3 regions of the Pseudoalteromonas sp. SG45-2 genome follow, and region 2 is predicted to be linked to each of the others. Evidence: predicted binding sites of a transcription regulator. Region 2 holds the regulator's gene; each other region holds the start of a gene.

Region 1 (8,529 bases), on a different contig from region 2:
TTTTTTATCTCATTTTTTGGGTGTTTAGAGCACAAGAACGCAGAAAACAAGAAGCATTAGAGGGCTTAATCACTGAGCGTACCTTAGAGCTTCGCCAAGCTAATGATAAATTAGGCCAAGTGAATTCACAGCTTAAATTAGTGAGTCACTCAGATGAGCTAACAGGGCTACGTAGCCGCCGCTTTTTGTTTGATCAACTCCCTAAAGATATTGAGCACTTTCAACGTAATTCACAGTCGCTGCAGGCACAAGGTAAGTCACTGGTGCTGGTAATTATTAACTTTGATAACTTCAGCCGTATTAACGATGCGTATGGCCCAATTGCAGGTGATAGCTGCTTACAGCAAATGGCTGCATTGTTAAATTCGCGTACGCAGGGCTCTGACTATGTGGCACGTTGGAGTGGTGATGAGTTTTTATTATTATTACGTGACTTTAAATGCAATAAAATAGATAGCTATGCCTCAGAACTTTGTAAAGTAATAGCGGCTAATTCGTTCCAATTACCAAATGGAAAAACAACTAATATCACGGCATCAATTGGTTGGTCATTTTATCCATTACCTTTACTAGGCGGACAGGTAATTAGCTGGGAAACCTCTATTAACTTAGCAGATATAGCACTGCATCAAGTTAAAAAGCGCGGTGGTGATGGTGTGGCTAATATTACGTTTGATGATCAGCTCGATGCATTTGAGTTTGAACAAAACTCTAATGTTGATCAGCAATTAGGTATTTTACAAAGTAATGGCTTGGCAGATATAAAAGTGTGGATGCGATAATGCCCGACCAAGGTTATTGGTCAGGCATGGTGAGGTTAACTCTATTTGTTAAGCCAAGCTGGTAATATTGCAATCGACTCAGGGGCTGTAAATGCCGTACTGGTATCGGCGCTTATATCACCGCCTGCACTGCTTAAAATATTATTAAATCGCATAACCACATTATTTGACTTCTCAGCTACGTATAAATCTGTTCCGGTATACATAATATCAACAGGGTTACCCAGTAGGGTATTTGGACCGCTAATAGTGGTACTTATGTTTACCAAGCCCGATGCAGTTGCTACGTTATTCAATACGTATATTTTGCCATCGTCAGCAACTGCTGCGCTACCAACATCAGAGAGTATTAGCGAGCCACTTAGCGAGTCGTAGTCGATGCCGTGCATGTTGCTTGGTGCTGCTACTGCTGTACCTGCATTTGCTGGCGTTATAAGCCTATCCTCAACTGCAATATTAGTACTACCAGCCATTAGTTTGCTTTTAACTTCGTCAAATACAGCAACGGTTCCATTTGTTAGTGCTACAAAAGCTCGATCAGTGTTTGCATCGTAATCAACATCCCAAGGGCGAGCATCGTTTGCAAACGTAAGCGTCATTAATGGGCTTGCATCCCCTGTGGTGCAAGTTGAAAATATTGAAATGCTTGGAGTATCTGCATTATTTTCTGCAACTAAAATCATACCGCTATCAGAAGCCACATCAAGACCTTTAGGAGATATAAGGCCTGTATTCGAACCAGTAATAATGCTGTCTTGGTTCGTATTATAAGTTTGCCCATCTCTGTTTATTGCCACTTTATTTGAAATAACAATACCGCCAATTGAGGTTGTACTGTTATCGAACGTTGTATAACTATTACCCGCTTTATCAAAAGTTACACTTTCGATAGTTTGACTTGCATTATAGTTGCCAATTTCTGTGTTAAGTTGTGAACTTAATCGACTAATTTGCCCAGTTGTTTCACCTGCAGTGCCCGGATTACTACTTACAGCAACACCTAGCAGCGCCATATTAGCGGTATCACTATCTGAAATATCAGCCATCTCATTTTGTATACCCAGTTTAGTAATTGACTCAGGTTTAATTGTTGAGGTAACTAAATCAGGAGTGATATCGCCGCTCTCACCTGAAAATATATTGCTGAACACAAGAACAGCATCATTTGATTTTTCAGCTACACGTAAGTCACTACCTTCAAGGCTAATATCAACTGGGTTACCAAGCATTGTTGCTGGACCGGCAATACTTCGTGCAACGCTTACTAAGCCCTCTGCAGTTGAAGCATTATTAATTACAAATAACGAACCATCGGTTGCGTCTGAGGCACTGCCTACATCAGACAAAACAAGTTTATTAGTATTTGAGTCATAAACAATGCCGTGAATATTTACAGATATTTGCGTGCCATCATTATTACTTGGAGTAATTGTGCGGCTTGGCATTGCGGCAAATTCACCACCAACAAAATTATCATAAACGGCTACATCACCATTTGTTAGTGCTACATAAAGGCGGTCGTTAGATTCATCATAATCAACATCCCACGGCGCCGCTTCTGTAATAGTTGTGCCTAAAGGCGCTGCATCGCCCGCGGCTGTAGCGCCAAAAGTCGTTACTTGCATTGCGCCAAAGTCAGCAATAAAAACAAGGCCACTCTTTTGTGCTACAGCTATTCCTTTAGGGTTTACCAGTGTTGTGTTAGTACCTGTTATTTCGCGATCTGTATTAGCTGTATAGGTTGCGCCGTCACTACGATTTGCAAGCTGGCAAATAGTTTTAATACTGCCATTTTCGCTGTCGCTTGCTTGCAATAAATTACCTAAGCTATCAAATGCAACGCCTTCGTTAGCTGTTGTATTAAAGGTTTTTAGTTTAGAGGCGTTTTGGTTAATTAAATCGATAGTGCCTGTATTGCTCTCGCCATTGTTTGCCAAAATTAATGTGGCTGATGCAAAACCAGGGTTGCCATTTGTACCGTCGGTACCGTTTTGTCCATCGGTGCCTGCAATACCATCTACGCCGTTTTCACCATCGTCTGAGCTACAGCCTGTAATGCCGATTAATACTGCAAGTGTTAAAGCTGAAAAACTAAGCGTGTGTTTAAGTGTGTTTTTTTGTGTTGAATGAGTTGTTAAATTAGCTTTATTCATCATTTTTACCTTTTAAATATTCCATCAAATGTAGGTAAATAACGCGCTTGCTCATAAGGCATAGACTAAGCGGCACTGATTATTTACATGTTAACCTCATATCAATAACGGCTATAAAATGAAACTGGATGCAAAAAAGTTAAAATTAAAAACAAAAAAAGGAGCCTTGAGGCTCCTTTTTAATAAACTAAGTAAATAGCTTAAGCGATAAACGCCTTAATAGCGTTTAATATTCCTTGCTCGCCTAATCCCATTTCATCGTGCATTTCATCTTGCGTGCCGTGTTTAATAAACTCATCAGGAATACCTAAGTTAAGGATATTAATATCAGCTTTTTGCGTTGCCAAGTATTCATTAACTGCAGAGCCGGCACCGCCAGCAATCGCGTTATCTTCAAGCGTAACAAAGGTATCGTGGCTAGTAGTAAGCTCATTTAAAAGTGCAGTATCAAGTGGTTTAATAAAACGCATATTAACAAGCGTTGCATCTAATTCGTTAGCTGCAAGCTGGGCGTTTTCAAGTAATGTACCGAACGATAAAATGGCAATTTTACTGCCTTTCTTAATTGTATCTGCCTTACCTATTTCGAGCAGTTGCATAGTGCTTTCAATGTCTGCAGTACCTGCGCTACCTCGAGGGTAACGAACTGCAACAGGGCAGTTTTCTTTATAACCGGTGTATAGCATTTGGCGGCATTCGTTGGTGTCGCTTGGTGCCATAATTACCATATTTGGAATACAGCGCATAAAGCTTAAATCGTACGCACCTTGGTGAGTTTCACCATCGGCTCCAACAATACCAGCGCGGTCAATGGCAAATAATACAGGTAAGTTTTGCAGTGCAACATCATGTATTAATTGGTCATACGCACGTTGTAAAAAGCTCGAGTAAATAGCAACAACAGGTTTTAAACCTTCACAAGCAAAACCAGCTGCTAAAGTAACAGCATGCTGCTCTGCAATGGCCACATCAAAGTATTGATCTGGAAACTCTTTAGAAAAACGTACCATGCCAGAGCCTTCGCGCATTGCTGGCGTAATAGCCATTAACTTGCTGTCTTGCTTTGCCATGTCGCATAACCAATCGCCGAAAACTTTTGAAAAAGTAGCAGCGCTAGGTTTAGATTTAGGCAGGCTAGTTGTGCTCGGATCGAATTTTGGTACACCATGGTAGCCAATAGGATCGGCTTCAGCCGGTTTGTAGCCCTTACCTTTTTGCGTTTTTATATGTAAAAGCTGTGGGCCTTTTAAATTACGCATATTACGCAATGTATCTACAAGCATGTTTACATCGTGACCATCAATTGGGCCTATGTAATTTAGGCCTAATTCTTCAAAGAAGGTCCCCGGGATCATCATGCCCTTAATGTGCTCTTCCATTTTACTGGCAAGTTGCTTTACCGGAGGCACACCTGAGAGTAACTTTTTACTGCCTTCACGAATGTTAGTATAAAAGCTACCTGATAAAATTCGGGCAAAGTGATTTGTTAATGCGCCAACATTTTCTGAAATCGACATTTCGTTATCATTTAAAATAATAAGCATGTCTGATTTTACATCGCCTAAATGATTCATCGCTTCAAATGCCATGCCTGCGGTGATAGCTCCGTCACCAATAATGGCTACAGATTTTCGACCTTTGCCTTCTTTTTGGGCGGCAATAGACATACCTAAGGCAGCTGAAATAGAGGTGCTTGAATGACCTACGCTAAACGTATCGTATTGGCTTTCATCGCGAAAAGGAAAAGGGTGCAAACCGTCTTTTTGGCGAATAGTGTGCATTTGGTCGCGACGACCTGTAAGGATTTTATGTGGATAAGCTTGGTGACCCACATCCCAAACTAGGCGATCGTCTGGAGTGTTATAAACATAATGTAGCGCAACGGTTAGTTCAACCGTCCCTAAACCAGACGCTAGATGACCGCTACTTTGCGATACTGAGTTGAGTAAATAATCGCGCAGCTCATTGCTAAATGCAGGGAGTTTGTCTTGCGCTAAGTCACGCAATTGGGCTGGCTCGTCAACCAAATTAAGTAATGGATACTTGCTACTATCAAGTGTCATGGTTTTATATATATCCTTCGCTAACATTAATTCATTCAAAGCTTTTACGAATAATTAATGTTGAGTAATAATGTCAGTGCTAATTGCAATACGTATGAGCAAAAATTAGTGGTCACGCTCAATTAGGTAATTTGCTAGCGACGCAAGAAGTGTTGTGTCAGCATCTATATTTGCCAACGCTTCATGGGCTTGTTGTATTAAATTTTGCGCCTTTTCTTTAGCGCCTAGCATACCTAATAACGCCGGATATGTCGCTTTATTCGCGGCAATATCGGAGCCTTGTGGTTTACCTAAAGTAACCGTATCGCCTTCAACATCTAAAATGTCGTCGTGTACTTGAAACGCCAGCCCTATAGCATACCCAAAAATGCTTAAATTTTCTAAGGTTTGTTGATCTGCCTTTTCACTGCACAGTGCACCAAGTGTAATTGCACAATTAATTAAAGCTCCGGTTTTTAGCTTATGTATTCGCTCAAGCTCTTGTACGGTAATTACTTTATCTGTTGCTGCTATGTCAAGACCTTGTCCGCCTACCATGCCCTCAAGGCCTGATGCGTTGGCAAGCGTAGCAATCATTTTTACTTGTGTTTGCGACGAGCATGTAAATTTGTGATTCGCAATAAGCTCAAAGGCGAGTGTTTGTAGGGCATCACCGGCTAAAATTGCATTTGCCTCGCCAAATTCTATGTGGCAAGTAGGGCGGCCACGGCGTAAGTCGTCATCGTCCATAGCGGGCAAATCATCATGAACTAGCGAATAGCTATGGATACACTCAATTGCAGCTGCAAGTACATGTAAGTCTTGCTGGTTTGCACCGAGCATTTTACCTGTGGCATAAACTAAAAATGGACGTAATCTTTTACCGCCATTAAATAATCCATACTGGGTGGCGTTCTTGACTGTTTCTTCAGTATCGAGAGACTGTTTAAAATGCTGTTGTAAGGTCGCTACTACATCTTTTTGAGCACGTTCGATATAATTATTTATGCTCACAGCTATTCCATATCATTATCAAAATTCGTAAGAACTGACTTTTCGCCATTCCCCATCAAAATTGATACTTTTTGTTCTGCTTGCTGTAATTTACCTGATGAAGCACTTGCTAATGCAATTCCACGCTCAAATTGCTTTAACGATTGCTCAAGCGATAAGTCACCTTGTTCCATGTCACTAACGATTGTAGATAATTCTTCTAGTGCTTGTTCGAAACTTAAGTTTTCAGGTTTTTTAGTCGCCATCTTTATTTCAGCTTACATAATAAATTTAGGGGTCAATTTTAGGGGGAATGCTAAACTAGGTCAAAGGATGATATTGGTTTTTTACCTTTATAACGTTAAATTATATTTCAAGTGTATTAATAAAGCCTTAATAGCGGTCTGTTAGTTTAATAAATCAATTGATAATTAGGTAGCCCTTATAACTTGATCTAAAATAGTGCTAAAGGCTGCTTTTTATGTTTATTTATAAAAATGGCTTAAGCAATTCAATATGTTGCCGATAAGCAGTTAATAATAAAAGTTTATGATAAGGCCATTAAGCATGAAACTTCTGGAGGAAATGTGGATTTAGCAACCATAATCGGGATCCTAGGCGCAATTGGCTTAATTGTCATGTCTATGTTTATGAGTAGTAGCGGTGAAATGGCTATGTTTGCCGATGCTCCTTCTAGTGTAATTGTATTTGGTGGTTCACTTTTCATTGTTTTATCAAATTTCACCATGTCGCAGTTTTTGGGTATAGGTAAAGTTGTTGCTAAAGCGTTTATGTTTAAAATTGAAACGCCAGAAGAACTTATTGAAAAAGCAGTAGAACTTGCTGATTCAGCTCGTAAAGGGGGCTTTTTAGCACTCGAAGAAGCTGAAATCCCAAATCCATTTATGCGCAAAGGCGTCGACATGCTTGTTGATGGCCATGACGCAGATGTTGTTCGCGCCACACTTCAAAAAGACATCTCTTTAACCACTACTCGACATGAAATGGGTGCAGGCTTATTTAAGTCATTAGCCGATATTGCACCAGCAATGGGAATGATTGGTACTCTAATTGGCTTAGTTGCAATGTTATCTAACATGGATGACCCAAAAGCAATTGGCCCGGCAATGGCGGTAGCGCTTTTAACAACTTTATATGGTGCGTTTTTAGCCAATGTTGTGGCAATTCCTATTCAGGTAAAACTTGAACTGCGTAAAGACGAAGAAGCTATGAATCAGCGTTTAATTTTAGATGCTATTTTAGGTATACAAGATGGCCAAAATCCAAAAGTTATCGAAGGTATTTTGAAAAATTACTTAGCTGAATCTAAACGCAAAGTAGATACCGAGGAGTAATTATGTCTGATCAAGAGTGCAAATGCCCACCACCAGGCCTACCAGCATGGATGGGAACGTTTGCCGATTTAATGTCACTGTTAATGTGCTTTTTTGTACTCTTGCTTGCGTTTTCAGAAATGGATGTACTTAAGTTTAAACAAATTGCGGGCTCTATGAAGTTTGCTTTTGGTGTGCAGAATAAAATTGAAGTAAAAGATATCCCTAAAGGTACCTCTGTTATTGCTATGGAGTTTACCCCAGGCAAACCAGAGCCAACCCCAATAGAAACCATTCAGCAGCAAACAGTCGAAATGACTCAACAAATGTTAGAGTTTCAGGCTGGAGATGAAAGCTCAGCTGGCGGCAGGCAAGAACAACGCGGGGATAAACGTGGTGGCGAATCTCGTAGTACTTCTCAAGAGCAATCGTCAGAGCAAGCAACTTCAGCGGCCGATCAGGAACAAACTAACGAGCTCGTTAAAAAAATCGCGCAGCAGCTTGAAAAGCAAATAATAGATGGTGCAATTGAGCTTGAATCTTTAGGGCAGCAAATAATTATTCGTATTAGAGAGAATGGTTCATTTCCTTCGGGTAGTGCATTTTTACAACCTAAGTTTAAACCCATAATTCAAGATATTGGTGTACTGTTAAAAGATGTACCTGGCGAAATAACTGTATCTGGCCATACCGACGATTTTCAGGTATCGAATGAGCTATATATTAATAATTGGGACTTATCGTCAAAGCGAGCTGTAGCTGTAGCAAGCGAGCTGCAAACGGTGCAAGGGTTTGATAAAAACCGCATGATGGTAGTGGGGCGAGCTGATACTCGTCCACTTGTTCCAAACGATTCAAATGAAGATCGCCGAAGAAACCGTCGAGTAGAAATATCAATCCTGCAAGGTAAGGCTAAAGAGTCTGCTCCTATTGATGTGCGCTAAGTTATTGCTTGTGTTATATTTCACTATGTTTGTTTTGATTTAAGGTACTTAATTGCCTTAAGTATCTTGGCAATTTCGTCATTTTAGCTTACAGTACATTTCCTTAACATATGTAATGGAGTGCCTGTGAAAATAATCAATAAATATTGCGACATGCCGGGTAATGGTGATGGTACTGATGACGATAAAAAAACAAAATAGGGCAGAGTATTTTGCCTGAATGGTTTTTATATATTGTTAGTATTTTAAGCAAAAGCTGGGTTTTAATGCTAAGTCCGGCT
Region 2 (8,529 bases):
GTGAAAACCTCTAAATATAGCGTTTAGTAACTCGGTATCTTCTGGATTATTTTCCAGCTCAACTAACTGTTCAGATAAAAGCTCTAGGATTTCTCCAGCCTCTACAAGAAAGTCTTGTAAAATATCTTCATCGACTTCAAACATGCAGTTACTCTCCTCTTAGAAGCCCAAACTTGATAAAAGATCATCAACTTCATCTTGATCAGATACAACATCATTACGCGATTCTTTATCAATAATAGGGCCTTCAGGACCTGCTAAAGTTTGTGTGGCAACTGGTTCTTTTATTTTTTGTTGTTCTACTTTATTCGCGGTGCTGTTAGTGTCGTCTTGTTCAGCAAACGCAGTTAAAAGATGAAGTAAACTTTCTTCTACTTCCCTAACAAGTTCGATAACACGGCGAATAACTTGACCTGTTAAGTCTTGATAGTCTTGAGCCATTAGTACATTTGTCATTAAGCTTTGAAGCTCATCAGTCTTATGATGAGAGTTGTTCATAAACTTATCGATGCTATGGCAAAGTTGCTTAAACTCACCAAGCTCAATCTCGCGGCTCATTAAACGATCCCATGTCGGTTTAATATGAGATATTTCGTCCGCTAACTGTTGAGCTATAGGTAAACTGGCCTCCACTGCATCCATTGTTTTATTAGCCGCATTTTCTGTCATTTCTATAACATAATTAAGCCGCTTTTTAGCATCTGGAATCGCATCTGTCGCTATATCAGTTAAGCGAGTATCAAGCTCAAAACTTTTAAGGGCTTCGTGCAGTTGACGAGTCAACTTTCCAACTTCAGCAAATAATTCAGACTGCTCTTTAGATGCAGCCTCTAAAATCAACTGATTTGCTTTGTCTTGCTCATCATTTTCTAAAAAAACAACGAGCTGACGAGCTTGTTCTAACGTTATTTGAGGCGCAGCTGGTGCTGGCATAAGCCTCTCCCCCATCATTAGCCTAAGCGTTCAAATACTTTTTCTAATTTAGTTTTTAATGTTCCAGCCGTAAATGGCTTAACAATATAACCATTAACACCAGCTTGCGCTGCAGCTATTATTTGTTCTTTTTTAGCCTCTGCCGTTACCATTAATACAGGGATATGTTTTAACTTATCGTCTGCACGTATTGCTCTTAAAAGATCAATACCCTGCATTCCAGGCATATTCCAATCCGTAACTACAAAATCAAACACTTGATTTTGCAACATAGGCAAAGCTGTAGACCCATCATCAGCTTCTTGAACGTTAGTGAAACCTAAGTCACGTAACAGGTTTTTTATAATGCGTCTCATTGTTGAAAAATCATCAACTACAAGAATTTTCATGTTTTTATCCAAAACATCCCCCAGTGAGGTATTAACCTTTGTTTACTTACTACTAATTTATCCAGTCATTGATTTTAGCTTTAAGCTTAATCATCGCCTGACCATGTATCTGACTTACACGCGATTCACTTACATCGAGTATATGTCCTATTTCTTTTAAATTCATTTCATCGTTGTAGTACAAAGAAAGCACCATTGCATCACGCTCTGGTAATGACTTAATTGCACTTAGCAAAGACTCATTAAACCTATCATTTTTAACATTATTAAAAGGTTTATCTTGTGCTAAATCTTGGCCTACAGGAGTAATAACATCCTCATCTACACCAAGGTCTTCAATGCCTAATATTTTACTCGTATTCGCATCATTTAAAATATGATGGTACTCATTGAGCGAAATTTCAAGTTTTTCAGCAACTTCTATGTCCGTTGGTTCGCGGTTCAGACTACTTTCGAGCTCAGTAATTGCTTCTGCAACTTGCCTGTTTTTACGGTGAACTGAACGAGGAGCCCAATCACCACGGCGCATTTCATCAAGCATAGCACCGCGAATACGAATACCTGCAAAAGTTTCAAAGCTTGCGCCTTTTGTTGCATCAAAGTTTTTCGAAGCTTCTATTAAGCCTATCATTCCTGATTGAATTAAATCATCAAGTTGAACGCTAGGTGGTAATCGAGCAATTAGATGACATGCCACTTTTTTAACAAGTGATGCATGCTTCTCAACAATCACATTTAAATTTTGTGTTGATTGATATCCCATAGCTCTATTCACCAGTGTTGTCATAATTAACCGTTTACTAGTTTCTCAATGAAAAACTCTAAATGCCCAGATGGTTGGTTGGGTATTGGCCATTTAACTGCTTTTGTTGCCAGCGTTTTAAACGCAAGAGCGGCTGGCGAATTTGGAAAGAGCTCTACTATTACTTTTTGACGACGTGTTGCTTTGCGCATATTTTCATCATAAGGAACCGTTGCTACTAGCTCCATTGATACATCTAAAAAGCGGTCGGTAACTTTAGATAGCTTTGCAAACAATTCAGTGCCTTCACGCATACTGCGCACCATATTGGCAACAATTTTAAATTTATAAACGCCGTGCTCACGACTTAATACTTTAATAAGTGCGTAAGCGTCGGTGATTGATGTCGGCTCATCGCATACAACAACCATTACATCTTGCGCTGCACGCGAGAAGCTCAGTACCATGTCTGAAATACCAGCAGCTGTATCTACAATTAAAATATCAAATTCGGTATTCAATTCGCTAAACGCACGAATTAGCCCAGCATGCTCAGATGGTGATAATTCAACCATACTTTGCGAACCCGATGTAGCGGGTACAATTTTAATTCCTGCAGGGCCTTCAACTAAAATTTCATCAAGCTCACATTCACCAGACAAGACATGTGACAAGTTACGCTCTACACGTAAACCAAGCATCACATCACAGTTTGCTAAACCCAAGTCAGCATCCAGCACTAATACTCGATTACCTTGCTGCCCAAGTGCAATAGCTGTATTTAGAGAAACATTTGTTTTCCCTACTCCACCTTTACCACCGGTTACAGCGATAACTTTTACGCCGTTGTTATTGTTTTGACTCATTTTGCGCAGGCCGCTTGCTTGATCTAATACTGTGTTAATCATACATCCCTACTGTGCTTGGCGCCACTGCTTGGTGCCTTGAATGTTGTTCTTTTGTTCTTTTTAAATATAATTGCTCAGCCTTTTTAACTAGTTTCTCAGCATTTGCAACACGAATATCCTCTGGTACTCGTTGACCATTAGTAAGATACCCTATTGGAAGGCGATTTTGAATCGCAATACTAATAATCTCACCCAAACTTAATGATTCGTCTAACTTAGTGAAAATACAGCCACTTAACTGTACTTTTTTAAAGTGACGTACAGTTTCTTGCAATACATTAATTTGTGCTGTCGCGCTAAGTACTAAGTAGCTGCGAATATCTACACGTTGGTTACGCATTAACGTGTTTAATTGCTCAGTTAAACGTAAATCTCGCTGGCTCATACCTGCTGTGTCAATTAATACTAGACGTTTATTTCGTAAATGATATAAAACTTCAGCTAATTCATTAGCATCTTTAACTTGCTTAACACCACAACCAATAATACGACCATATGTTGCAAGTTGTTCATAAGCACCAATTCTGTATGTATCAGTGGTTATTAACGCCACTTTATCGGCACCATATTTTTGTGCGCCTAGAGCTGCAAGCTTAGCAACAGTCGTTGTTTTACCCACACCTGTTGGACCCACTAACGCATATACACCACCTTGGCGAAGTATTTCATTATTGGTTGTTTGCATTTGATCTTCGACCATAGTTAACAATGCTTTCCAACCTTGCTTACGAGACACATCATCAGGTACAAAACATGCCATTTGCTGTGCTACTTCTTTATCGATACCCATACCGACTAAACGGTCAACCATACAAGCGCGTGTTGGATCGCGACGCGCCATATCTTGCTGCATCAAGCCTGATACTTGGTGTTCTAATAATTGACGGATTGCGTTCATTTCTTCACGCATTGTTGTCATTTCTTCGCTTTCATTATTAGGTGCTTGTTGGCGAGTGGTTACTGGGCTATCTAAATCATCAAAGTCGCGGTCTAAATCATCAAAACCTAAGCTATCCGCTTGAGTTTGTGGACGAACTGGCGCAGCAACTTCAGGAGCAAACATATTTTTAGTACGCTGCCCCATATCAGGTTCTTGATAGTTATCAGTAGTATCAATACCCGATTGTGAAAACATTGATGCAAGCTCAGGAGAACGAGGACGCGGTGATTGACGCTCTAATAATGCTTGTAGGCTGTCAGCAACTTTTGCTTGAGGCTCAGGCTTGGCACGCTGTGGCTCTGGTTTTACAAAATTATGCATGCTTTGTTGTGGCGCCTGAGTACGCGGCTCTGCAGGGCGTTGGGGTTGCGCTGCTACTTTAGGGGCTGCTTTGTCATAATCAACTGCCGCTACAATTTCTACACCGTTAGCCAGTTTTTTATTTGACATAATAACCGCATCAACACCTAACTCATCTTTAACTTCTTTAAGTGCTGTGCGCATATCTTTAGCAAAAAAACGTTTAATTTTCATGATTCAACCCCTGTTAAAATCTTATTGTTGGCCTACCGAGCTTACAATTTTGATCTGTCTTTCGTCTGGTACCTCTTGATAAGACATCACTCTCAATCCTGGAATGGTGTACTTAACAAAACGAGATAACACAGTGCGTAACATTCCTGACGTTAGCAATATAGAAGGTTCGCCGGCCATTTCTTGATTTTGATGCGCTTGTGTCAATGACACTTGAAGTCGCTCTGCAAGTCCTGGCTCAATACCGGCACCTTCATCGCCTGCATTTTGTAATGACTGATGCAACATCTGTTCCAACTCAGGCGCCAAGGTTATGACAGGGATTTCTGATGACATTCCCACCGCATCTTGAACAATTAATCTACGCAGTGAAATACGCACTGCAGCCGTTAATACATCAGGGTCTTGACTACGTGGGCCATACTCAACAAGGGTTTGAACAATTGAGCGCATATCGCGAATAGCCACGCCTTCATTTAATAAATTTTGTAGTACTTTTACAATAGCAGTTAATGGCAATACATCAGGTACTAGTCCTTCCACTAAGCGAGGATGGCTTTTAGCAAGCATATCAAGTAGGTTTTGAACTTCTTCATGCCCTAGTAATAACGCTGCACTGTTAGTTAATAACTGGCTAATATGAGTGGCAACTACCGTGGCTGAATCTACAACGGTATAACCTAGTGATTGTGCTTCATCTTTTTGATCAGGCTTGATCCATACGGCATCAAGGCCAAACGCAGGATCTTTTGTTTCAACCCCTTTAATTGGACCAAATACTTGTCCTGGGTTAATCGCTAGCTCGTCGCCATGCTTAAGCTCGCTTTCACCGGTTGAAACCCCCATTAGTGTTATTCTGTAAGCGTTAGGGTCAAGCTCTAAGTTGTCGCGTATATGTACCGGCGGCACTAAAAAACCAAGCTCTTGAGAAAGCTTTTTACGCACCCCCTTAATACGATTAAGTAGCTCACCACCTTGTGATTGGTCCACTAACGGAATTAATCTATAACCGACTTCTAAGCCAATTACATCAACCTGCTGAACGTCATCCCAGCCTAGTTCTTTTTGTTCTTGTTTATTAGCAACACCCGTTGCAACGCTTCCGCCATTAGCGGCCTCTTCAGCTTCTGCCGCAGCAGCTTTTAATTTACTTTGCTGTGTGTAGTAAGCTAAGTAACCCAGTAACGCACCTAAACTTAAAAAAGCAATATGCGGCATACCAGGCACTAAGCCCATGATGATCAAAATACCAGATGCAATAAAGAGTGACTTTTCGTTGCCTAGTTGTTTCTTAAATTGGTCCCCCATATTGAGCGACTCATTTTGGCGTGTTACAACAATCGCGGTACCAATTGAAAGCAGTAAAGAAGGGAGTTGAGCAACTAAGCCATCGCCAATGGTAAGTAATGTATATACTTCCATTGCATTGCCAAAACTCAAATTGTGCTGGATCATACCGACAAATAAACCACCAACAATATTGATGATTAGTATAACAATACCTGCAATCGCATCACCTTTTACAAATTTACTCGCACCATCCATTGAGCCGTAAAAATCAGCTTCGCGAGTTACTTCCTCGCGGCGGTCACGCGCTTGTTCTGCGCTGATAAAGCCTGCGTTCAAATCGGCGTCAATTGCCATTTGTTTACCCGGCATTGCATCAAGGGTGAAACGCGCAGATACCTCAGAAATACGACCAGCACCTTTAGTAATTACTACAAAGTTAATAATGATCAGGATTAAAAACACAACCAAACCAACAGCGTAGTTACCACCAATAACAACTGAGCCAAACGCTTCAATCACTTTACCGGCAGAGTCACCACCATTATGGCCTTCAAGTAACACAACTCGAGTACTGGCAACGTTAAGTGCTAAGCGCATAATTGTAGCGATTAGTAATACAGAGGGGAAAATACCAAATTCAACTGGCTTCATCGTGTAAACAGTTACAAGTAAAACCACTAACGCGAGAGCAATATTAAACGAGAAAAGGATATCGAGTAAAAATGGCGGTAGTGGTAAAATCACCATTCCCAAGGCAGCAAGCACAAGCAAAGGTGTACCTACCCCTTTGGCATAGTCTTTTTTGTCTCTGTTAAGTTGTTGTAATACCGCTTTAAAACTCATAATTCTACAATTTCAAAAAATTGACACTACGTAGAATTTGCAATAACTATTCCAAGTTACTCAGTTAACGGTTTAATACTTGTAGGCATCGGGGATTGGCAGCTTTTTATTGAGCTTAGTTGGACGTTTACCGCGCCCTTTATTAAAGCGCTTAAGCTGAAATACATACGCTAAAACTTGCGCTACTGCGGTAAATAGCTGATCGGGTATTTGCTCTCCTACTTCAGCCGTATGATAAAGCGCTCGGGTCAACATGGGGGATTCTAATATAGGTACTTCATTCCCTATTGCTACTTTTCGAATTTGCATCGCCATTTCATCAATGCCTTTAGCAAGCACTATAGGCGCACCTGCGCGCTCCGTGTCGTATTTTAATGCTACAGAGTAGTGAGTTGGGTTCGTAACAATAACATCAGCGTCAGGAACATCTTGCATCATGCGGTTTTGCGACATTTGCCTTTGTGTTTGCCTAATGCGCGCTTTTATTTGTGGGTCACCTTCAGAGTTTTTATACTCATCTTTAATTTCTTGCATTGTCATTTTAAGTTGTTTGTTATGGTTGTAACTTTGAAATGGTGCATCAATGGCGGCAATAACAATTAAAGTGCACGAAAGGCCTAAAAACATCCACCCTAAAATCTCTAAGGCATGAATAATATTACCCGGCGCACTTTCTAAACTTAAATGCAGTATTTCATCAAAATAAGTATTAATTAAAAACACAGCAAAACTTGCAACCAAACCAAATTTTAAAAGTGACTTTACAAGCTCAATAGCCGCTTGTGGGCCAAACATCCGCTTAAAGCCCTTCATTGGCGACATTTTACTTGCTTTAGGTGCAGCAGCTTCCCAGCTAAAGTTAAAACCACCGAGTAACGTATTACCAATAAATGCAGCCAAAACGATAATTAACACAAACATAGCCATAGGAAACATCAACGCGTCTGCAACCTCTCCCCACACGGCAAACATTTTAGTGGTATCAAAGGCTTCGTTGCGGTTTAAGCTAAGGGTTCGGCCCATTACATTGTATAAACCTTTACCAATTTCAGGACCATACATCAAAAGCGATATAGCCGAAAAAATAAGTACAAACATGGTACCTAACTCTTTTGAGCGTGCTATTTGGCCTTTCTTTTTAGATTCTTCAAGCTTTTTGGATGTCGGTTCTTCTGTTTTTTCTTGTCCTGAGTCTTCAGACATGACTTTCTCCTAAGGTGAGCAACCAACTAAAGTACACATTAGCTCAACCATTTTTAACCATTGAAACTCAAACTGAGTAACAAAGTTACCTAGTGTTGCCCAAATAATAATCAGTCCAGCTACCAAGGTAAACGGAAAACCAATAGAGAAAATATTTAATTGCGGCGCTGCACGCGTCATAATCCCAAACGACATATTAATAACGAGCATTGCGGTAAGCGGTGCAAGTGAGAGTACCAGTGCTGTAGTAAACATCCAGCCGCCCCAAGTCACTATGTCCCAGTAATGATCTACAGACCACCATGTGCCATCAATGGGTAGCACTTGAAAGCTATGCACCACCATTTGAATCATCATTAAATGACCGTTAAAAGCAAAAAATAACAAGGTGGCCAAAATAAGGAAAAACTGGCCAACCGCTGGGACGCTTGCGCCATTAGAGGGGTCAATAACCGAAGCAAAACCTAAACCGGTTTGCATCGCAAGTATTTGCCCTGCTAAAACAAAGGTATTTAATAAAAGTATAGATGCAAAACCAATAGCAACACCAATCAGCATTTGTTGAATAACGACTAAAATCATCTCAAACGAAAATAAATTAGTGAATGTAGCTGGCGGCAGAACAGGAACAACAAGAAAAGTTACGACAACTGATAAACCCATTTTTATACGCGTAGGGACATTTTTAGCCCCTAAACCAGCCATAATCATAATCATTGAGCTAATGCGTACCAGGGGCAGCAAAAA
Region 3 (8,529 bases), on a different contig from region 2:
AAATAGAACAAAACCACGTAAAACCACATGAAAACCCCTCTAAGATGATGCTTTTTTATGCTCTTATTTATTATTTAATACAAATATCATTGCTATGTTTGATTTAGGCGTTAAGATAGCAAGTTCACAATGTTAAATTAATGTTTATTTCCTGTTTATTGGTAGATCTAAAATGAAATTACCCGATCAAAAATCTTTTATCTTCTCTGTTATTCTTGCTGTAGTTGGTTTTGTTGTTGTTGAGTTTGCTTTAGGCGGCTTAGCTTTAAACCCTGCATTACTATTTGGTGCTGGTTTATTAATAGGTGCAATTGCTATTGCTGCAATATCATCTGATGTGACTGAAGAAGCTGAAGTTAAAACAAAAACGCTTTATGTTGGTAACCTTCCTTATCGTGCAAACGAAGGTGTGGTTCGTGCATTATTTGAAGAACAAGGCAAAGTATTCAATGTTCGTTTATTAAAGGATAAGAATACTGGCAAACGTCGTGGCTTTGGTTTTGTTGAAATGGCGCAAGCTGATGCAGACAATGCAATTGCTAACTTGAACGATAGCGAGTTCCAACAACGTACTTTAAAGGTACGCGAAGCAAAACAAAAACAAGAAGATGATTCTAATGCTCTACGTACTGAGACGGATCAGTCAGTGTAACTAGCTTTACCGCTAGCTTATTGCTAAACACATCAGCCGTTGCATAATATTGCAGCGGCTTTTTTATGTCTGTCAGTTTATTCATACATAAGTTAAGTTGCTTAAGTAGGTAGTCGACTCTATTTGCTATCGCTACACCTGAATCAAGTAATTTAACCTTTCCTTCAAAATACTGACTAATAGGCTCTGCTAGTATTGGAAAGTGCGTACATCCTAATACAAGTACATCTATAGTTTTATCTATATGTAGTTCATCGAGTACTTGATACAACTTATTTGTATCTAAAGAGCCTGTAAAAAAGCATTCCTCAGCTAACGTTACTAATTCAACACTGCTATAAAGGTTAACGATTACATTACGTGCATGTTCAGCAATTAATGTTTTTGTGTATGAACTGGCGACCGTTGCTGGTGTGGCTAATAAGCCAATATGATTTGAACGTGTTAACTCTGCCGCAGGCTTTATTGCTGGCACAACGCCTACAATAGGAATATCCGTAATTTGACGAACAGCACTAAGTGCAGATGTAGAAGCGGTATTACACGCTATTACAATTAAATCAACGCTAAGCGTATTAGCTTTAATGAAATGAATAAGTGAGCATAATCGGTTAATGATTGTCTGCTGGGATTGAGCACCATAAGGTAGTAAAGCATTATCCATAAAATAGCTGTACTGAGCATTTGGGATACTGTGCTTTATATGCTCAAGTACAGTAGTTCCACCAATACCTGAATCAAAGACCATTATATGCGCTGACAAACTACTGTTCCCACTTTACTTTAAGAACGGCAGTTTGCCATGAGGTATTTATAAAAGAAAGTAGTTTAACTTTGCGTGGTTTCTAAATCAGTAAGCCTGTCGGCTGCTGAATTTAACTGATTAAGGTTTTCGAACATAGACTTTGTGTAATCTACTAACTTATCTATTTGTTCCTGATCTTGATTTAACCACTGTAGAATGCCAGCTAGTTGATTTTGTAATCCAAGTTCGCCCGCTTTTTCAAAAGCATTTTTAAGGTCATCATTAAAGGGAGCTAAGCCCTCTGATACTTGTTTTTCTGGTGCTGGTTTATATTCTTCATAGCTTTTAACTGTGGCTATTGTTTTTGTTTGGCGTAAATCCATAGAAAAAGCCACCAGCTGGTCACTGTCTAAACTCAGCTCTTGAGCTTGTTCAAATGCTTCATCCAGGTCACCACCAAAAAATGTTTTACTTAAATCTTGTAAATCTTCCATCATCGCATTAATAGCTTCTTGCTCTTGCTCGTTTAAGTCACCATTAACCGACATCGAAAATGATACCTGTCGAGATTGCGATGATGAGCTTGCAAACGACTCACTATTACTATTTTGCTGATAGCCACTTGCCGATTGAGATTCAAATGCATCAGCAAAGCTAATACTTACCTCATCGCCTTCTGCTGTAGTAAATTTATACTCTGCATTACTCGTCATACTGACGTATTGGGCCTGGCTTATATTTACGCTGGCAGGTTGTGGGTTAAATAACGACTCTTCAAACTTATCCAGCCCATTGTAAATTCCCTCTTTGGACTTATTAATGCCCTCTTCCATGTCATCATTAAATACGCCTGTACCTTTGAGTTCATCAACAGCGTCATCAATCCCTATTTGGACTCCTTTGCGCGCATCGCCTAGCATATCTTTGAGCTTTTCGTCATCAGCGCCGTTAGCTTTTGCTTTATTTACAGCACTACTTACAAAATCGAGTACGTTTTTTACTATTTCATCAAAATCAAATAGTGGTTTATCTGCTTTTTTTTCTGCGATAGGTAATCCAAGCTGCTCAGCCATTTTATCGCCAAGCACCTTTGCGGCCAACTCTCGGCCTCGTTGTTGATAGCTATCTTGAGGAGACGTAATTGTAGGTTGCTGTATATCAGCTTTATTATTGAATTTATTGATGTTGTTGTTTGGCGTAAAGCCATAATTACCTATTTTCATGATTCGTCTCCTAAGCGTGCGTAGTTTATTATCGGCTATAACAACAAAAACTAAAGTACAATGTTCAATAAAACAGCATAAATGCTAGCCAAAACTAGACAAATACGCAGCGCTCCCTACAATAGCGCCGATAAACAGATCTTAGATAAGGTAGTAGCGTTAATGGCAGTTATTAAAATAGATACCACACAGTACCAAGCGCAGTTAAGTGAAAAAGAGCAGCGAATTAGTACGCAGTTTCAACGTTTTGGTGTGGAGCAATTAGAAGTATTTAGCTCAGAGCCAACTAACTACCGCCAACGTGCTGAATTTAGAGTATGGCACGACGGTGATGATCTGTTTCACATTATGTTTGATCAACAAACAAAAGAAAAAATCCGTGTTGATACATTTGACCCAGCAGCGCCTCTAGTAGGTGAAATAATGCAGGTGATGATTGAAAATCTTAAGCCTTGTGAAATATTACGCCGTAAGTTATTTCAAATCGATTACCTATCAACGCTAAGCGGTGAAATTTTAGTAAGCTTGCTTTATCACAAACCACTGGATGATGAATGGTTAAGTGAAATTAAAGCACTGAAAGAAAAGCTTAGCAGTAAATACAAAATTGACTTTATAGGTCGTGCTCGCAAACAAAAAGAAGTACTAGGTGATGACTTTGTAACTGAACGTTTAACAGTTAATGGGCAAGAGCTTATTTATCAACAAGTAGAAAATAGCTTTACTCAGCCTAATGCAAAAGTAAATATTAATATGCTGGAGTGGGCACAAGATTTATGTAAACCACTTAAAAATGATTTACTAGAATTGTATTGTGGTAACGGTAACTTTTCAATTGCATTAGCAGGTTCTTTTAATAAAGTATTAGCGACGGAAATATCAAAATCATCTGTTCACTCTGCTCAATACAACATTGCTAAAAACAACGTAGAGAACTTAGATATTATTCGTATGTCTAGTGAAGAGTTTACTCAAGCAATGAATGGCGAGCGTACTTTCTCTCGTTTAGATGGTATTGATTTAAAAAGCTATGACTGCCAAACCATATTAGTTGATCCACCACGCGCGGGCATGGATGAATTAACGTGTGACTTAGTGGCTAACTACGAAAGCATAATTTATATATCCTGTAATCCTGAAACTCTTGAGCGTGACCTTGATCACTTAACACGTACGCATAACGTTAAGCGCTTTGCTATATTTGATCAGTTCCCTTATACGCATCACATTGAGTCGGGCGTTTTCTTACAGCGCAAATAAATACGTTCAGTAAACGTTACCCATAAAAAAAGCTCCTTAAGGAGCTTTTTTTGTTTTAGCTAAACTTACTTGTTAGCTAAGTAATTTATTAATTTGCTAATGTCTTCAGGTTTAGTAATACCCGACTCACGACCTAGGTTTAATTTGTACTTACCATTTACAATAAAGGTAGGTACGCCACGTAGTGCGCCTTTTTCTTTAAAGTAGTCTTGGTCGCGTTTCATTTTAGAGCTCAGCGTACGTACCGAGAAGCTTTTAAACAGCTTATCAAACTTATCACCATCAACGCCCTGCGCTACAAATATATCTTTTACATCTGCAAGCTCATTAAATTTAGCGCGCTTTGTATGGATATGATTAAAGATTGCAGAAATAATCTGATCTTTTTGTGGAAGCACTTCAGCTGTCGCCAGTGCTTGGCTCATCATCTGTTGGTTTTCTGGGTCACGTACACCTACAAAATCAACATGGCTCTTTTTAAATTTAACGTTTTTATCAAGCTTAGGCTTAAACTCACCAATTAGTGCTTCCATGTTATTACATGCAGGGCAGTAAAATGAGAAGAACTCTTTAACCTCTGGCTTTTTAGTTGCACGCTCAGAAACTACGTCGTAATGCACGCCTTCTTCATACGTTGCTGCAAAGCTTGTTGCTGCCATAGGAAGTAATATTGCAAGCAAACCTGCTTTAACTAATTTAATCATTATTATGCTCCGAAATTTATAGTGCTAATAAAAACGCTACTAACTCATCAAGTTCTTTTTGATTTTTGATGGTGTTGAGGTTTATTTTATATTTATCGTTAACAATAAAAGTAGGTACACCTGTAAGTGCGCCTAATTTTGAATATTTATTCTGTTTGTTTTGCATTGCTTGCTCAGCTGAAATAACAGGCATGCTTGCAATCTCTTGATCAAATGTTGCGCTATCAATACCATTTACTTCAAGTAATTTTTTAACGTCTTTCATTTCAGTTAATGGTGCACGTTGAACATGGATACTTTTAAAAATTTGATCGCTAATACTTTGCGCCTGACCATGCTGCTTAGCAATTAAGTAAGCAAAGCTTAAATTACTTTGTGCTTGTGGTGACACGCCACCTAAAAAGTTAACGTGGTTTTTAATAAACTCAGCGCCTTCTGGCAAGCCTTTTTCAATTGCTTTTGCTACTGGTTCAAACTTAAAGCAATGTGGACAGTAAAATGAGAAAAACTCAGTTACTTGCGGTGACTTGCTTTTGTCTACATCTATAACAGTGTATTGATTATCAACTTCAAACTGTGCAGCAAGTGCTGCAAATGGTAAACATAAAAGTAATAAACTCAGTTTTAATTTTTTAAGCATTTGTATCTCGTTGTACTTGTCTTTAAATAAAATATTACGGCAATAACTTTAACGGTGCTTCTTGCAATGCTGCAAGTTGCTCTTTCAGTGCTAAAATTTGTTGCTCCCAGTATTTGTCATCAGCAAACCATGTAAAGTTCCGCACAAAAGCAGGATCACTCCATCGTTTAGCTACCCATCCCATATAATGAATAATACGCATTGCTCGCAGCGGTTCAATTAATTTGAGTTGAGAGTGATCAAAATCACAAAACTCTTCATACGCATTTACAAGGGTGTCTAACTGTAACAGTTGCGTCGCTCTATCGCCACTGAGCATCATCCATAAATCTTGGATTGCAGGACCTTGGCGGCTGTCATCTAAATCAACAAACATTAGCGCATCACCTGCCCATAAAATATTACCAACGTGGCAGTCACCATGTAAGCGAATACTTTGCACATCTTTATACTGTTTTTGCGCCTGCTCTATCACTAAATCTAAAATAGTATAAAAAGCAGTATTTATTCCCATGGGCACTAAGTTACTTTTTTGAAGATGAACTTTGGCTGTATGCAAATACTCCTCGCAGGTAACTGTTGGCCTATAAGTAAAAGGTTTTGTTTTAGCTACTTGGTGCATACGGCCAATCAATCGCCCCATTACATCAAGCTGATCTAAATTATCAACCTCAAATAAACGCCCGCCTACACTTGGAAACAACACAAACAAATACCCTTCGTGTTCAAACAAGCTTTGCCCATTATATAAAATAGGGGCAACAACGGGTACTTCTGCATCCGCTAGTTCAAATGCAAAGTCATGCTCTTCTTGAATTTGCTCTTTACTCCAGCGCTCTGGGCGATAAAACTTCACTACGTAACGCAGGCCATCATCCGCTTTAAATTGGTACACTCTGTTTTCATAGCTATTGAGCGCTAATAAACCAGATTCGGCGTACACACCTACGCTTTCTATTGCATCGAGTATTAGATCAGGTGTTAAGTCAATAAAACTAAATTTACTCATACTCTTCTTATATAAAATAAAAGCGGGTTATATACCCGCTTTTGTTAATTGCTATATCAACTTACCTAATTAAGGTAAGTTGCGATTATCGCGCTTTAAAAAAGTTACTCGACTGCGATATTGTCTCATCCGGCTCATCTACCGGTGAAAGCACAAAGTTAAACTCAGTCATCGGCGCCTTCAAATCATAAGGGTCCATTACAAGTGACAATGGTACGTTATGAGATTCCCCTGCCTGCACAGTAAATGACTGCTTACCAATATACTTAAAGTTATCTAACCCTTGTACTTTAATATTAAAGGTTTGCTCGTACTGCGCTTTATTAATTACCTTTAATGTATAGGTGTTCTCTACTAAACCATCAAAATCGACACGATATAATTGGTTTCGGTCACGAATAATATCAAAGTCCATTGTTTTACGCAGTGCTATATTAGCGACAAGCGCTCCCGTAAGCACAACAAGTATGACCGTGTAACCAATAATTTTAGCTCGCAGTGGATTCGTTTTATTTTCTGGGGTTTCGAGATTTCGCTCTGTCGTATATGAAATAAGCCCACGCGGGTATTCCATTTTATCCATTACGCCATCACACGCATCAATACATGCACCACAGTTGATACACTCAGCTTGTAGCCCATTTCTAATATCAATACCTGTTGGGCACACTTGAACGCACAAGTTACAGTCTATACAGTCGCCTAGTTCTAAATCTTTATGGTCTACTTTACGTGAACGAGGACCACGGCTTTCACCTCGGCTTTCGTCGTACGTTACGGTGTATGTGTCTTTATCAAACATAGCTGATTGAAAACGAGAGTAAGGACAGATGTGTAAACACATAATTTCTCGCATCCAACCGGCATTACCATAAGTACATGCAGCAAAGAAAATAATACTGACTAGTGCATAACCGCCTACATCAAACGTTACAAAGTCAGGGAGTAACTCCCTTATTGGCGTAAAATAACCCACAAAAGAAATAGCGGTATACAACGAAAACAATACCCAACTAGTATGCTTTGCCGTCTTACGCCAAAACTTATCAAAATTCATGGGTCGTTGATCGAGTTTTTTACGTTGATTAGCCGTGCCTTCAAGCTTTTCTTCGAACCAAATAAAAATAAAAGTCCAAACAGTTTGCGGACATGTGTAGCCACACCACACCCGTCCATAGAAGGTGGTCACTAGAAACAACGCAAATGCTGCCAACATAAAAATAAACGCTAATATAGTAAAATCTTGAGGCCATAGCGTTAAACCAAAAATATTGTATTTTTGACCAATTAGATCAAACAGCACAGCTTGCTGGCCATTAAAATTAATCCAAGGTAGTAACATAAACGCAAGCAGGCCTAAGAAGCCAATGCGCTGTCTAAGTAATTGATGTAGACCTTTTACAGCACGCACATAAATACGATTTCGGGGATTGAACCTATCATCTTGACGGCTTAAATCCGGTTTTTGGATTTTCACCTCTACAGGGATATTCTTTACTTTAATTTGCTTGTCCATCGAAGTTCCTCAACGCCGCTTGGAAATAAAAATCCAGCAATACTCAAGTACTCTATACTTAAAGTTAGCAAGTTACTTGCTAGGCATATTTACTTTAATAAATTGCCTTCTCGAATACTTTCAGATATTTCAGAAATATCTGACTGCTGTTAACCATTATAACAATGTTGGTTAAAATTACTGGCATAGATTGCTAATAATTTATTCATCCCAGTTACTTGCTTTTAAAATGCAGTTTATTACACTGCATGGTAATTCAACCCTACTTAGATCAAGGTTTACGTATCCATGAAAAAATTTATTATTTTGGTAGTTGTGATCCTTGCCTTTTTTACAATCGATCACCCACTTATAAAAGAACCTCGCGAAAGGTTACTAGGTGAAGGCATTGGCTTTTTAAGTGATGCAAGCAAGGTCAACAGAAGCCCCGCTGCAAATATGGCGAAAAATAGGATCAGCAGTCAACTTAAACTATCTGAATCTGAAGGTGAGTATGTAGAAAAAACGTTTACAACAGATGACTCTGTTCAGTTATTTCACCTACGCTATTGTCGTGAGCGTGACTTAAACCTTTATTTTTATGACGACCGTTTAAATACGGTATGTAAAATAGTGACTGAAGCATTAGAGCAAAAGCGAGCAAAGTAGTGGATTTTTCAGGATTAAATAAAAAAGCAAGCGACTCATTTCATAAGCAGCGCAATATGCTCAAGCAATTAGCGCAAGGCAAAACATTAAAGTGTGAGAAGTGTAATGGGGTTTTAACACTTGATTTAGCCA

The links. Region 2 encodes FliA, which starts transcription of late flagellar genes. Its sites were predicted from a motif close to CTAAAGNTNNNNNNNNNNNNGCCGATA; they were not measured.
Region 1: the regulator FliA is predicted to act here: its motif matches at 6,472-6,498, upstream of pomA (flagellar motor protein PomA).
Region 3: the regulator FliA is predicted to act here: its motif matches at 2,650-2,676, upstream of H5116_RS19445 (DUF5610 domain-containing protein).

The regions. Positions count from the first base shown of each region.
Region 1 covers NZ_JACJEO010000004.1:5,505-14,033, reverse strand. Annotated here, with positions in the region: gene H5116_RS03370 (ligand-binding sensor domain-containing diguanylate cyclase) at 1-782, shown strand, start outside; gene H5116_RS03365 (hypothetical protein) at 824-2,935, opposite strand; gene dxs (1-deoxy-D-xylulose-5-phosphate synthase) at 3,136-4,998, opposite strand; gene ispA ((2E,6E)-farnesyl diphosphate synthase) at 5,104-5,991, opposite strand; gene H5116_RS03350 (exodeoxyribonuclease VII small subunit) at 5,994-6,236, opposite strand; gene pomA (flagellar motor protein PomA) at 6,558-7,325, shown strand; gene H5116_RS03340 (flagellar motor protein MotB) at 7,328-8,248, shown strand; gene H5116_RS03335 (hypothetical protein) at 8,461-8,529, shown strand, end outside.
Region 2 covers NZ_JACJEO010000010.1:101,153-109,681, forward strand. Annotated here, with positions in the region: gene H5116_RS09300 (chemotaxis protein CheA) at 1-144, opposite strand, end outside; gene H5116_RS09305 (protein phosphatase CheZ) at 160-933, opposite strand; gene cheY (chemotaxis response regulator CheY) at 951-1,334, opposite strand; gene H5116_RS09315 (RNA polymerase sigma factor FliA) at 1,375-2,085, opposite strand; gene H5116_RS09320 (MinD/ParA family protein) at 2,112-2,972, opposite strand; gene flhF (flagellar biosynthesis protein FlhF) at 2,965-4,446, opposite strand; gene flhA (flagellar biosynthesis protein FlhA) at 4,468-6,579, opposite strand; gene flhB (flagellar biosynthesis protein FlhB) at 6,652-7,782, opposite strand; gene fliR (flagellar biosynthetic protein FliR) at 7,792-8,529, opposite strand, start outside.
Region 3 covers NZ_JACJEO010000037.1:17,765-26,293, reverse strand. Annotated here, with positions in the region: gene H5116_RS19455 (RNA-binding protein) at 173-652, shown strand; gene murI (glutamate racemase) at 615-1,415, opposite strand; gene H5116_RS19445 (DUF5610 domain-containing protein) at 1,481-2,620, opposite strand; gene trmA (tRNA (uridine(54)-C5)-methyltransferase TrmA) at 2,783-3,880, shown strand; gene H5116_RS19435 (thiol:disulfide interchange protein DsbA/DsbL) at 3,946-4,584, opposite strand; gene H5116_RS19430 (thiol:disulfide interchange protein DsbA/DsbL) at 4,601-5,224, opposite strand; gene H5116_RS19425 (serine/threonine protein kinase) at 5,259-6,233, opposite strand; gene ccoG (cytochrome c oxidase accessory protein CcoG) at 6,319-7,749, opposite strand; gene H5116_RS19415 (hypothetical protein) at 8,038-8,397, shown strand; gene H5116_RS19410 (hypothetical protein) at 8,397-8,529, shown strand, end outside.